4 regions of the Streptomyces nidicola genome follow, and region 1 is predicted to be linked to each of the others. Evidence: riboswitches for the same ligand, from Rfam matches in the RefSeq annotation. Region 1 holds a riboswitch; each other region holds the start of a gene.
The links. Region 1 has a riboswitch for cyclic di-AMP ahead of ACOKM3_RS20905 (M23 family metallopeptidase). Riboswitches for the same ligand answer to the same signal wherever they lie in the genome.
Positions count from the first base shown of each region.

Region 2: linked by a shared signal. The riboswitch ahead of ACOKM3_RS12790 (M23 family metallopeptidase) and the one ahead of ACOKM3_RS20905 (M23 family metallopeptidase) in region 1 are both predicted to bind cyclic di-AMP.
Region 3: linked by a shared signal. The riboswitch ahead of ACOKM3_RS08945 (M23 family metallopeptidase) and the one ahead of ACOKM3_RS20905 (M23 family metallopeptidase) in region 1 are both predicted to bind cyclic di-AMP.
Region 4: linked by a shared signal. The riboswitch ahead of ACOKM3_RS18305 (C40 family peptidase) and the one ahead of ACOKM3_RS20905 (M23 family metallopeptidase) in region 1 are both predicted to bind cyclic di-AMP.

Region 1 is NZ_JBNBPI010000001.1:4,588,428-4,590,619, forward strand. Features, by position in the region: gene ACOKM3_RS20905 (M23 family metallopeptidase) at 21-1,073, opposite strand; cyclic di-AMP (ydaO/yuaA leader) riboswitch at 1,085-1,232, opposite strand; gene ACOKM3_RS20910 (PP2C family protein-serine/threonine phosphatase) at 1,476-2,192, opposite strand, start outside.
Region 2 is NZ_JBNBPI010000001.1:2,819,523-2,821,714, forward strand. Features, by position in the region: gene ACOKM3_RS12790 (M23 family metallopeptidase) at 20-820, opposite strand; cyclic di-AMP (ydaO/yuaA leader) riboswitch at 833-996, opposite strand; gene ACOKM3_RS12795 (M16 family metallopeptidase) at 1,237-2,192, opposite strand, start outside.
Region 3 is NZ_JBNBPI010000001.1:1,907,410-1,909,601, reverse strand. Features, by position in the region: gene ACOKM3_RS08950 (tyrosine-protein phosphatase) at 1-524, opposite strand, end outside; cyclic di-AMP (ydaO/yuaA leader) riboswitch at 908-1,079, shown strand; gene ACOKM3_RS08945 (M23 family metallopeptidase) at 1,083-1,865, shown strand; gene ACOKM3_RS08940 (SGNH/GDSL hydrolase family protein) at 2,084-2,192, shown strand, end outside.
Region 4 is NZ_JBNBPI010000001.1:4,049,985-4,052,176, reverse strand. Features, by position in the region: gene ACOKM3_RS18310 (hypothetical protein) at 1-9, shown strand, start outside; gene ACOKM3_RS18305 (C40 family peptidase) at 77-1,267, opposite strand; cyclic di-AMP (ydaO/yuaA leader) riboswitch at 1,276-1,448, opposite strand; gene pcrA (DNA helicase PcrA) at 1,655-2,192, shown strand, end outside.

The DNA.
Region 1 (2,192 bases):
GACCGCCGGGGTTCAGTCGCTCAGGGGGTGAGGCCCTTGCCGCGCAGCCAGGTCGCCGGGTCGACCCCGGTGGACTGCCCGTCGGGGTGGACCTCCAGGTGGAGGTGCGGCCCGGTGACATTGCCCGTGGCGCCCACGCGGCCGATGACATCGCCCGTCGAGACCTTCTGGCCCGCGCTGACGTTGAGCGAGGACTGGTGGCAGAACCACAGCTCGGTGCCGTCGTCGAGGGTGAGGATCGTGCGGTAGCCGTACGCGCCCGCCCAGCCGGCCTCCGTGATCGTGCCGCCGTGGACGGCGCGGATCGGCGTACCGGTGGAGGCCGCGAAGTCGAGGCCCGTGTGGTAGCCGGAGGACCACATGGAGCCGGGCTGACCGAAGGTGCCGGAGAGCGTGTACGAGGCGACCGGGAGCTTGAAGCTCTTGGCGAGCTTGGCGAGGCGCTCTTCCTCGGCCTTGCGGCGGGCCTCCGCCTCGGCCTTCTTCTTGTCGGCGAGTTCCTTGGCCCTGGCCGCGTCCTGCTTGGCGGCGGCCTCGGCTGCCGCCTGCTTGGCGGCGGCCTCCTCGGCGGCCTGCTTCGCGGTGGCGTCGGCCGCGTCCTGCTGCGTCTCGGCCTGCTGCATGATGCGGGCCCGCAGCGCCTCGCCGGCGCCGGTCTGCCCGTCGGCGGCCTCGGCCTGGGTGATACCGGCGCCGCTCAGCGGGGAGGCCGTGGCGCCGGAGTCGGAATCGGAGTCCGAGCCGTCGGATATCAGCGAGCCCACGCCCGGCAGCGACTTGGCCTCGGGCAGCGAGTCCTTGACCGCCGACAGGTCGGGCATGGAGATGTGGACCGGCGGCTTGCCGCCCTGTGCGGTGGCGATGCCGCCCGCACCGACGGCGGCGACCACGCCGACGCCGAGAACAGTGGAGCTGCGAGCGAATCCACCACGGCGGCGGGCTACGCGATGCCTGCCGCGGACGGGAGCGACGGACTCCTCGGTGGGGTTCCACTCCTCCCAGGTCTCCTGCTCGACGCCGAAGTCGTCTTCGGGGCCGTAGAAGAAGTCGGGGGCAGGCCGGTTCGACGCCACGGGGGCGCTCTCCTTTCCTTCCTTCTCGCCTACCGGGTTAGCTGACGGGTTCGGAGCAGGAAGGTCTCCTACGGACGCCTCCTTGGACAGGAACAGCGTCCGATTCACCCCAAGTTGGTGGTTCCCCGGTTCCCTTGCGGGATTGAGCGTGTGCGCACGGAGCCGTCTCTTGTGACGGCTGGGACGACCGCGCTGCGTTATCGAACGTTAATAGACAGCAGACAGTAATTCCAAGCGCTTCCCACTGATCGTTCACGACTCTGGCCAGGACTTATCGGGACAGGAGTGGGCGGAATCGGGCGAGTTGATCGCACTCCGCAAACGTCCATGCAACTGATGGTGCGTCAATTGTTATGCGGAGCGACGCCGTTCGACTACCTCTGGTAATAACGATCAAGGAACTCAGCCGCGTCGCACGGCGAGCAGCGCCATGTCGTCCTTCGTCCCGTCACCGGTGTGCGCGCGCACCTCCGCGGCGAGGGACGCGAGGAGTTCCTCGGGCCCCGGGAAGACGCGTCCGGAGAGCCGGGCCGCCGGATCGTAGAAGCGGCCGCTCGGGTCGCGCGCCTCGGAGAGCCCGTCGGTGTAGAGCAACAGCGTGGCCGCGGACGGGAACGCCGCCTCGACGGCCCGGTCGGGCCAGCTGCCGAGTTCGCTCATGCCGAGCGGCAGCGCCGCCTGGCACGGATCGAGTGCGCGTACGGTGCCGTCGCCGAGCAGTAACAGGGGGCTGGGGTGGCCCCGGTTGAGGACGCGGACGAGCTCGACGCCGTGCGGGATCTCGGCGAGCACCGCGGTGGTGAAGCCCTCGAAGTCGTCGATGCCGCTGCGCCGGGTGCCCTCGCGTGCCAGGGCCCGCTCAAGACGCTGGGCGACCGCTTCCAGGGAACCCTCCTGCTCGGCGGCCTCCCGGAACGCGCCGATGACGACGGCGACCGCGGCGACCGCGCCCATCCCCTTGCCGCGCACGTCGCCGACGATGATCCGGATACCGTGCGGGGTGTCCTGGACCGCGTACAGATCGCCGCCGATGAACGCGTCGGCCTGCGCCGCCTCGTAGCGCGCCGCGATGACGAAACCGCCGAGCCGCCGGGCCGGTTCGGGCAGCACCGCCAGCTG
Region 2 (2,192 bases), 1.8 Mb from region 1:
GTGGAGTGTGGCTGACGGGTCAGACGTTCACACCGTGCTGGCGCAGGTACGCGACGGGGTCGATGTCCGAGCCGTAGTCGGGGCCGGTGCGGGCCTCGAAGTGGAGGTGCGGGCCCGTGACGTTGCCGGTGGCTCCGGAGAGGCCGATCTGCTGGCCGGGGGTGACGTCCTGGCCGACGGAGACGCCGATCGAGGACATGTGACCGTACTGGGTGTACGTACCGTCCTTCATCTTGATCACGACGTTGTTGCCGTACGCGCCGCCCCAGCCGGCCTCGACGACGGTGCCCATGCCGACCGCGTGCACCGAAGTGCCGCTGGAGGCGTGGAAGTCGATGCCGGTGTGGCTGCCGGAGGACCACAGTCCGCTGCCGGCCTGGTAGGCCGTGGAGACGTACGAGCCGGAGATCGGCGACACGAAGCTGTTCAGGCGCTTGCGCTCGGCCTCGCGGGCGGCGCGCTCCTTGGCCTCGCGCTCCTTCTCGGCCTTCTCGGCGGCCCGCTTCTTGGCCTCCGCCTCGGCCTTGCGCTTGGCCTCCGCGGCCTTCTTCTTGGCCTCGGCCTCGGCCTTCGCCTTGGCGGCGGCCTTCTGCTGCGCGGTGGCCTGCGCGTCGATCTGCTCGGCCAGGGAGTCGCCGATGGCCACGGCCTGCGTGAGGCCGTCGTGCGGGGCTACCGCGGTGTCGGCGGCGAGTGCGGGGGCGGCGAGGCCGCCCACCACGCCCGTCGTGGTGATCGCGGCGACGCCGGCGACCTGAGCGGTGGTACGCGTCAGGCGGCTGGGACGGCGGTGCTTCCCGGTGGCACGGGTGAACGCCATGAAGTGGCTGGTCCTTTCCTTCCTTCTCGCCTACCGGGTTAGCTGACGGGTTCGGAGCAGGAAGGTCTCCTACAGGCCCCCTCCCCTTACGGGAAGAGCGCCCGATTCACCCCAGGGACTTCGGTGGGTCCCCGGCTCCCCTGGCTCGCACCATGGGGACTCGGCGATGACTGTCCGGTGTCGCGGGCGCGACGTACGTCTGGCGGACAGCCGGAGGGAACGCTAAGCGGGGCGTCTTTGGATCGACAAACAGAACCCGGCTTTTGTAGTGCACGCCACAGGGCAGACAGGCAACCACCACATCAATTCGGACATTTGCGAGCGTGTGGTGATTGAAGACGACCGTGACGGACGCCACGAAGCCCCGGCCGCCGATGCCGGCGCCGGGGCTTCGTGGTGTGCCGCGGGAGACGAGCTCAGCTCTCGACCACCGTGACCTCGCCGATGCCGAGCGCCTTGACCGGCTCCTCGATCTGCGCGGCGTCACCCACCAGGATCGTCACCAGGCGGCCCGCCGGGAACGCGCTCACGACGGCGGCCGTGGCCTCCACGGTGCCCGTGGCGGCCAGTTGCCGGTACACTTGCGCCTGGAAGTCGTCCGGCAGGTGCTGCTCGACCTGGTCGGCGAGGGTGCTCGCGACAGCCGCCGCGGTCTCGAACTTCAGCGGGGCCACGCCCACCAAGTTCTGTACGGCGGTGTCCCGTTCGGCATCCGTGAGCCCCTCGGCCGCCAGCGTGCGCAGGACCTTCCACAGGTCGTCGAGCGCGGGCCCGGTGTTCGGAGTGTCCACCGAGCCGCTGATGGCGAGCATCGCGGCGCCGCTGCCGTCGGGCGCGGAGCGCAGCACCTGGGCGAAGGAGCGCACTCCGTAGGTGTAGCCCTTCTCCTCGCGCAGGACGCGGTCCAGGCGCGACGTGAGGGTGCCGCCCAGGCAGTACGTGCCGAGGATCTGCGCGGCCCACACACGGTCGTGCTTGTCCGGTCCGACCCGGCCCATGAGCAACTGCGTCTGCACGGCACCGGGACGGTCCACGATGATCACGCGGCCGGTGTCGTCGGCGACGACCGGCGGCACGGGGCGCGGCTCGGCGGTGTCGCCGGTCCAGGCGCCGAGCGTGTCGGCGAGGAGGGCGTCCAGGTCGATGCCCCTCAGGTCACCCACGACGACGGCCGTGGCGGTGGCGGGGCGTACGTGCCGGTCGTAGAAGGCGCGCACGGCCGCCGCGTCGATGGCCGAGACGGTCTCCTCGGTGCCCTGGCGCGGGCGCGACATACGCGCGTCGGCAGGGAAGAGCTGCTTGGAGAGCTCCTTGGCGGCGCGCCGGGCCGGGTTGGCGGCCTCGTGCGGGATCTCGTCCAGGCGGTTGCGGA
Region 3 (2,192 bases), 2.7 Mb from region 1:
ACCGCGAGCAGTGTCACCGCGATCGACAGGCCCGCGCGGTCCTTGCCCGCCGCGCAGTGCATCAGCGCGGGGAGGCTGTCGTCGGCGAGGGAGTGCAGCACGCGGCTGTGCTCGGCGGTGCGCTCCTTGATCATGGTGCGGTAGGACTCGACGAGCCGGTTCGCCGCGCGGCCCTCGGAGAGGATCTGGCGCAGCTGGTCGATGTTGCCGTCGCGGACCATGGTCCAGAATTCGGCGCCGTCGGCCGGGTCGTTGAGCGGCAGGTTCAGATTGCGCACGCCGGGCAGTTCGACGTCCGCGCCCTCCAGCTTCTGGTCCGCGGAGTTGCGGAAGTCGAAGACCGTGTGCAGGCCGAGGGAGGAGAGGAAGGCCGAGTCCTCGGCCGTGGCGTGGGCGAGGTGACCGCTGCGGAACAGTACGCCCTGGCGCACGCGCCGGCCGTCCACGGTGGGCAGGCCGCCCACATCTCGGAAGTTGCGCACTCCGGTCAGCTCGGGCTCGGTGGACGGTGCGTGCTGCGTCACAGGGGCTCCTCCCAATCGGTGCACCGGCGTTGGGTCGCCGGCGGGCGCGCTCCTGACGATACGACATCGGTTCCACAGGCAACCATCTATCCGATTCGCCCTGATCCGTGCCAACTGTGCATGGATCGAAGGGGCTTGTGGGCGTGTGCGTGACCGGCTTCATGTTCGTGACGCTGTGTGGCGGGCGGCCGGGATTGCCGCCCCAGTAATCCCCGAAGGTATGGCGTTGGTAAAGCGGCGAATGTCGACGGAGGGTTACACCGGGAAGCCTCAGGATCCCAAGGAATTGGCACCGCAGATGAATTCGGGGTTTGTCGTCGCCATTGCCGTTCGCCTACGGTCACCAATCAATCCGGTCGGAACGCCTAGTCCTGCCGCCGCCCGGATTCCTTTCGACTACCCGTCACGGCAGGAGCGGGGGACCCACACGCAAGACGCCGCGTAGGGGATTTCCCGAAGCGGCTTGGGGTGAAGCCGTGCCCGTACCCCGGGCGCGGCCGGGCATCTCCAGCCCGAACCCGACAGCTCACCTCGTAGGCGACGGAGAGGAAATTCAGCATGCCCGCAAAGGGAAAGCACCGCCTTTCGACCTCCCAGCGCATCGCCCGTGTCGCCGCCGTCGCCTCCGCCGGTGGAGCCGCGCTCGCGCTGCCGCTGATGGGCGCCACCGGTGCGCAGGCCGCGACGTCCGCCCCCGCCGCCGACGCCACGACGTACACCGTCAAGGCCGGTGACACGCTCTCGAAGATCGCCAAGGCGCAGGACGTCGACGGCGGCTGGAAGAAGCTCTACGAGGACAACAAGGACGCCGTCGGCTCCGACGCGGACCACCTCAAGATCGGCGTCAAGCTCACCATCGGTGGCGCGGCCGCCAGCGGCTCCGGCTCCGAGGGCGCGGCCACCGCCACGCAGGCGAGCGCCAAGACCACCGCCTCCGGCGACTACGTGGCGCCGGTCGACGGCGCCAAGGGCACGGGCTACGGCAACTCCGGCTCCATGTGGTCCAGCGGCAGCCACACCGGCGCCGACTTCTCGGTGCCGACCGGCACCTCCGTGAAGTCGATCGCCGACGGCACCGTCGTCTCGACCGGCTCGGGCGGCGCGTACGGCAACGAGGTCGTCATCGAGCACGCCGACGGCCACTTCTCCCAGTACGGCCACCTGTCCTCGATCGGCGTCGCCCAGGGCGACACCGTGACGGCCGGCCAGGAGATCGCCAAGTCCGGCGCGACGGGCAACGTGACCGGACCGCACCTGCACTTCGAGGTCCGCACGACCGCGGACTACGGCTCGGACATCGACCCGATCGCGTACCTGAGCGAGCACGGTGTGAACGCCTGAGACATCTCGTAGCGGTCGCGACCGCTCGCCCGATGCGGCGCCCGGAGAGCTCCCCGGGCGCCGCATTCGCGTTCCCGCGCTTATTCCCCAGGTGGCGAGTGGGTTATCTCACCACGCGTCAACCCCTGGCTACGGTCGCGTAGGTCACAGTCGAGGGTGAAAGATGTGTGGTCGTGGCAAACGAATCGAGAGCACTCACGGAGACACTCAACGGCACGATCCGGTCCTACGCGGCCGTGGGCGACAGCTTCACCGAAGGAGTCGGTGACCCCGGGCCCGACGGAAAGTTCGCGGGCTGGGCCGACCGGCTCGCAGTCCTCCTGGACG
Region 4 (2,192 bases), 540 kb from region 1:
TGGACCTGAGCGACCGCGTACCAGGACGCACAGAAGGGCCCGGCAGGTCGCACCTGCCGGGCCCTTCTGCGTGGGGTCAGGCCGGCCGCACCACGCTGTGGATCGACGACGTGCCGTCGTAGTAGATCGACTCCTCGCGCACGACCGCGCCCGGCTTCGGCGCGTGGACCATCATCCCGTCGCCCATGTAGAGGCCCACGTGGCTGATGTCGTCGTAGAAGAACACCAGGTCACCGGGTTGGATGTCGGAGAGCGGCACCGTCTTGCCGATCTCGACCTGGTCCCAGGTCGTCCGGGGCAGCGAGATCCCCGCGGACTTCCACGCCGCCTGGGTGAGGCCCGAGCAGTCGTACGAGTCCGGGCCCGTGGCGCCCCACACGTACGGCTTGCCCTCCTGGGACTTGGCGAACGCGAGCGCCTGCGCGGCCTTCGTGGCGTACGAGGCGTCGGACGAAGAAGAACCGGAGCCCGAGGATCCCGAGCCCGAGGAGCCGGACGACTCCTGTTCCTTCTGCGCTGCCTCCTCGGCCGCCTTCCGCTTCGCCTCCGCGGCCTTCTGCTGGGCGGCCAGCTCGGCGGCCTTCTTGCGGGCCGCCTCCTCCTTGGCCTTCTGGATCGCGGCGAGCCGCGCCTTCTCCTTGGCGGTCAGCTCGGCCAGCAGCTTGCGCGCGTCGGAGAGCTTCGTCTGGACGGTCTCCTTCGTCGACCTCAGCTCGGTCTGCGACTCCGTGAGGTCCTCCAGGCTCGACTGCGCCTCGGTGCGCTTCTTCGCGGTCTCGCGCGCCTGCGCCTGATAGTCGTCGACCGACTTCTTCTGCTCGTCGGTGAGCCGGCTCATCAGCTGGCGCTGCGAGAAGTAGTCCTCCGGGTCGTCCGCGAGGAACATGGTTGCGGTGTCGCTGACCCCGCCCGAGCGGTACTGCTCGGCGGCGTACCTGCCGAGCTTCTGGCGGGCCGTGTTCATCTCGTCGGTGTGCTGGGCGACATCGTCGAGGAGCTTGTCGACCTGCTGCTTCTTGGAGTCGGTCCGCTCCTTCGCCCCGTTGTACTTCTGGGTGGCGACCTCGGCCTGCCGGTACAGGGTGTCGACCTTCTGCTGGACCTCTTCGAGGCGCGGCTTGGACGAGGGCTGCGCGGGCGCGGCCTGTGCCGTCTGCGAGAGCAGGGCCACGGAGGTGAGGGCGGCGGTGGTGATGCCGACCGCGGGGGTCGTGCGAAGGCCGCCGGTGATCCGGGAACGGCTGCGGGGCTTGCGGTGCGACGCCAAGGCAGGCGACTCCTTCCGTCGTCCGCCTACCGGGTTAGCTGTCGGGTTCGGGCGTGGTACACGGAAGGCTGCCCTACGGTCGGCTGCCCTGTCCTGCCGGGCCGTCGGCCGATTCACCCCAAGGTCGGTTGGGTCCCCGGTTCCCTGCCTCACGGCGTACGGAACTCGGCGGGGGCTGCCCGCTCGCCGCGACATTCGCGGGCGGGGGGACGGGCTGCCCGGCTGCACCGTAGCCAACTCGTGTGGCTGCTGTGAAGGTTGATGTTCGATATGCCCGATACATTTTCGTGATCTGCCCCTCTGCGGGCCCGCGGGGCCCGGTGGAGTTCCCCGGAGTTTTGAAGGCAGCCACGGGTTGTCAGTGGGGCGGCCTAGACTCGTAGAGCGATGAGCAGCCTCTTTGACGACAGCTTCCTGACCGGCCTCCAGAAGGGTGCGGAGGAACCCCCGCCGCCGCCCCCGGACCCCGAGTACGACGACGGGGCCCCGGAGCCGATGCCGGACGACTTGTTCGGCGGGCAGCTCGGCGCGCCCGAGGACAGGGACACGCACTACCGGGACGGCGCCCCGCGCCCCGTCCTGAGCGCGGCCTCCCTCCTGGAGGGGTTGAACGAGAACCAGCAGGCGGCCGTCACACACGGCGGGACCCCGCTGCTCATCGTCGCGGGCGCCGGATCCGGCAAGACCCGCGTCCTCACGCACCGCATCGCGTACCTGCTCGCCGAGCGCGGAGTGCACCCCGGCCAGATCCTCGCGATCACGTTCACGAACAAGGCCGCGGGCGAGATGAAGGAGCGCGTCGAGGACCTGGTGGGCCCGCGCGCCAACGCCATGTGGGTCTCGACCTTCCACAGCGCCTGCGTCCGCATACTGCGCCGGGAGAGCAAGAAGCTGGGCTTCACGTCCTCCTTCTCGATCTACGACG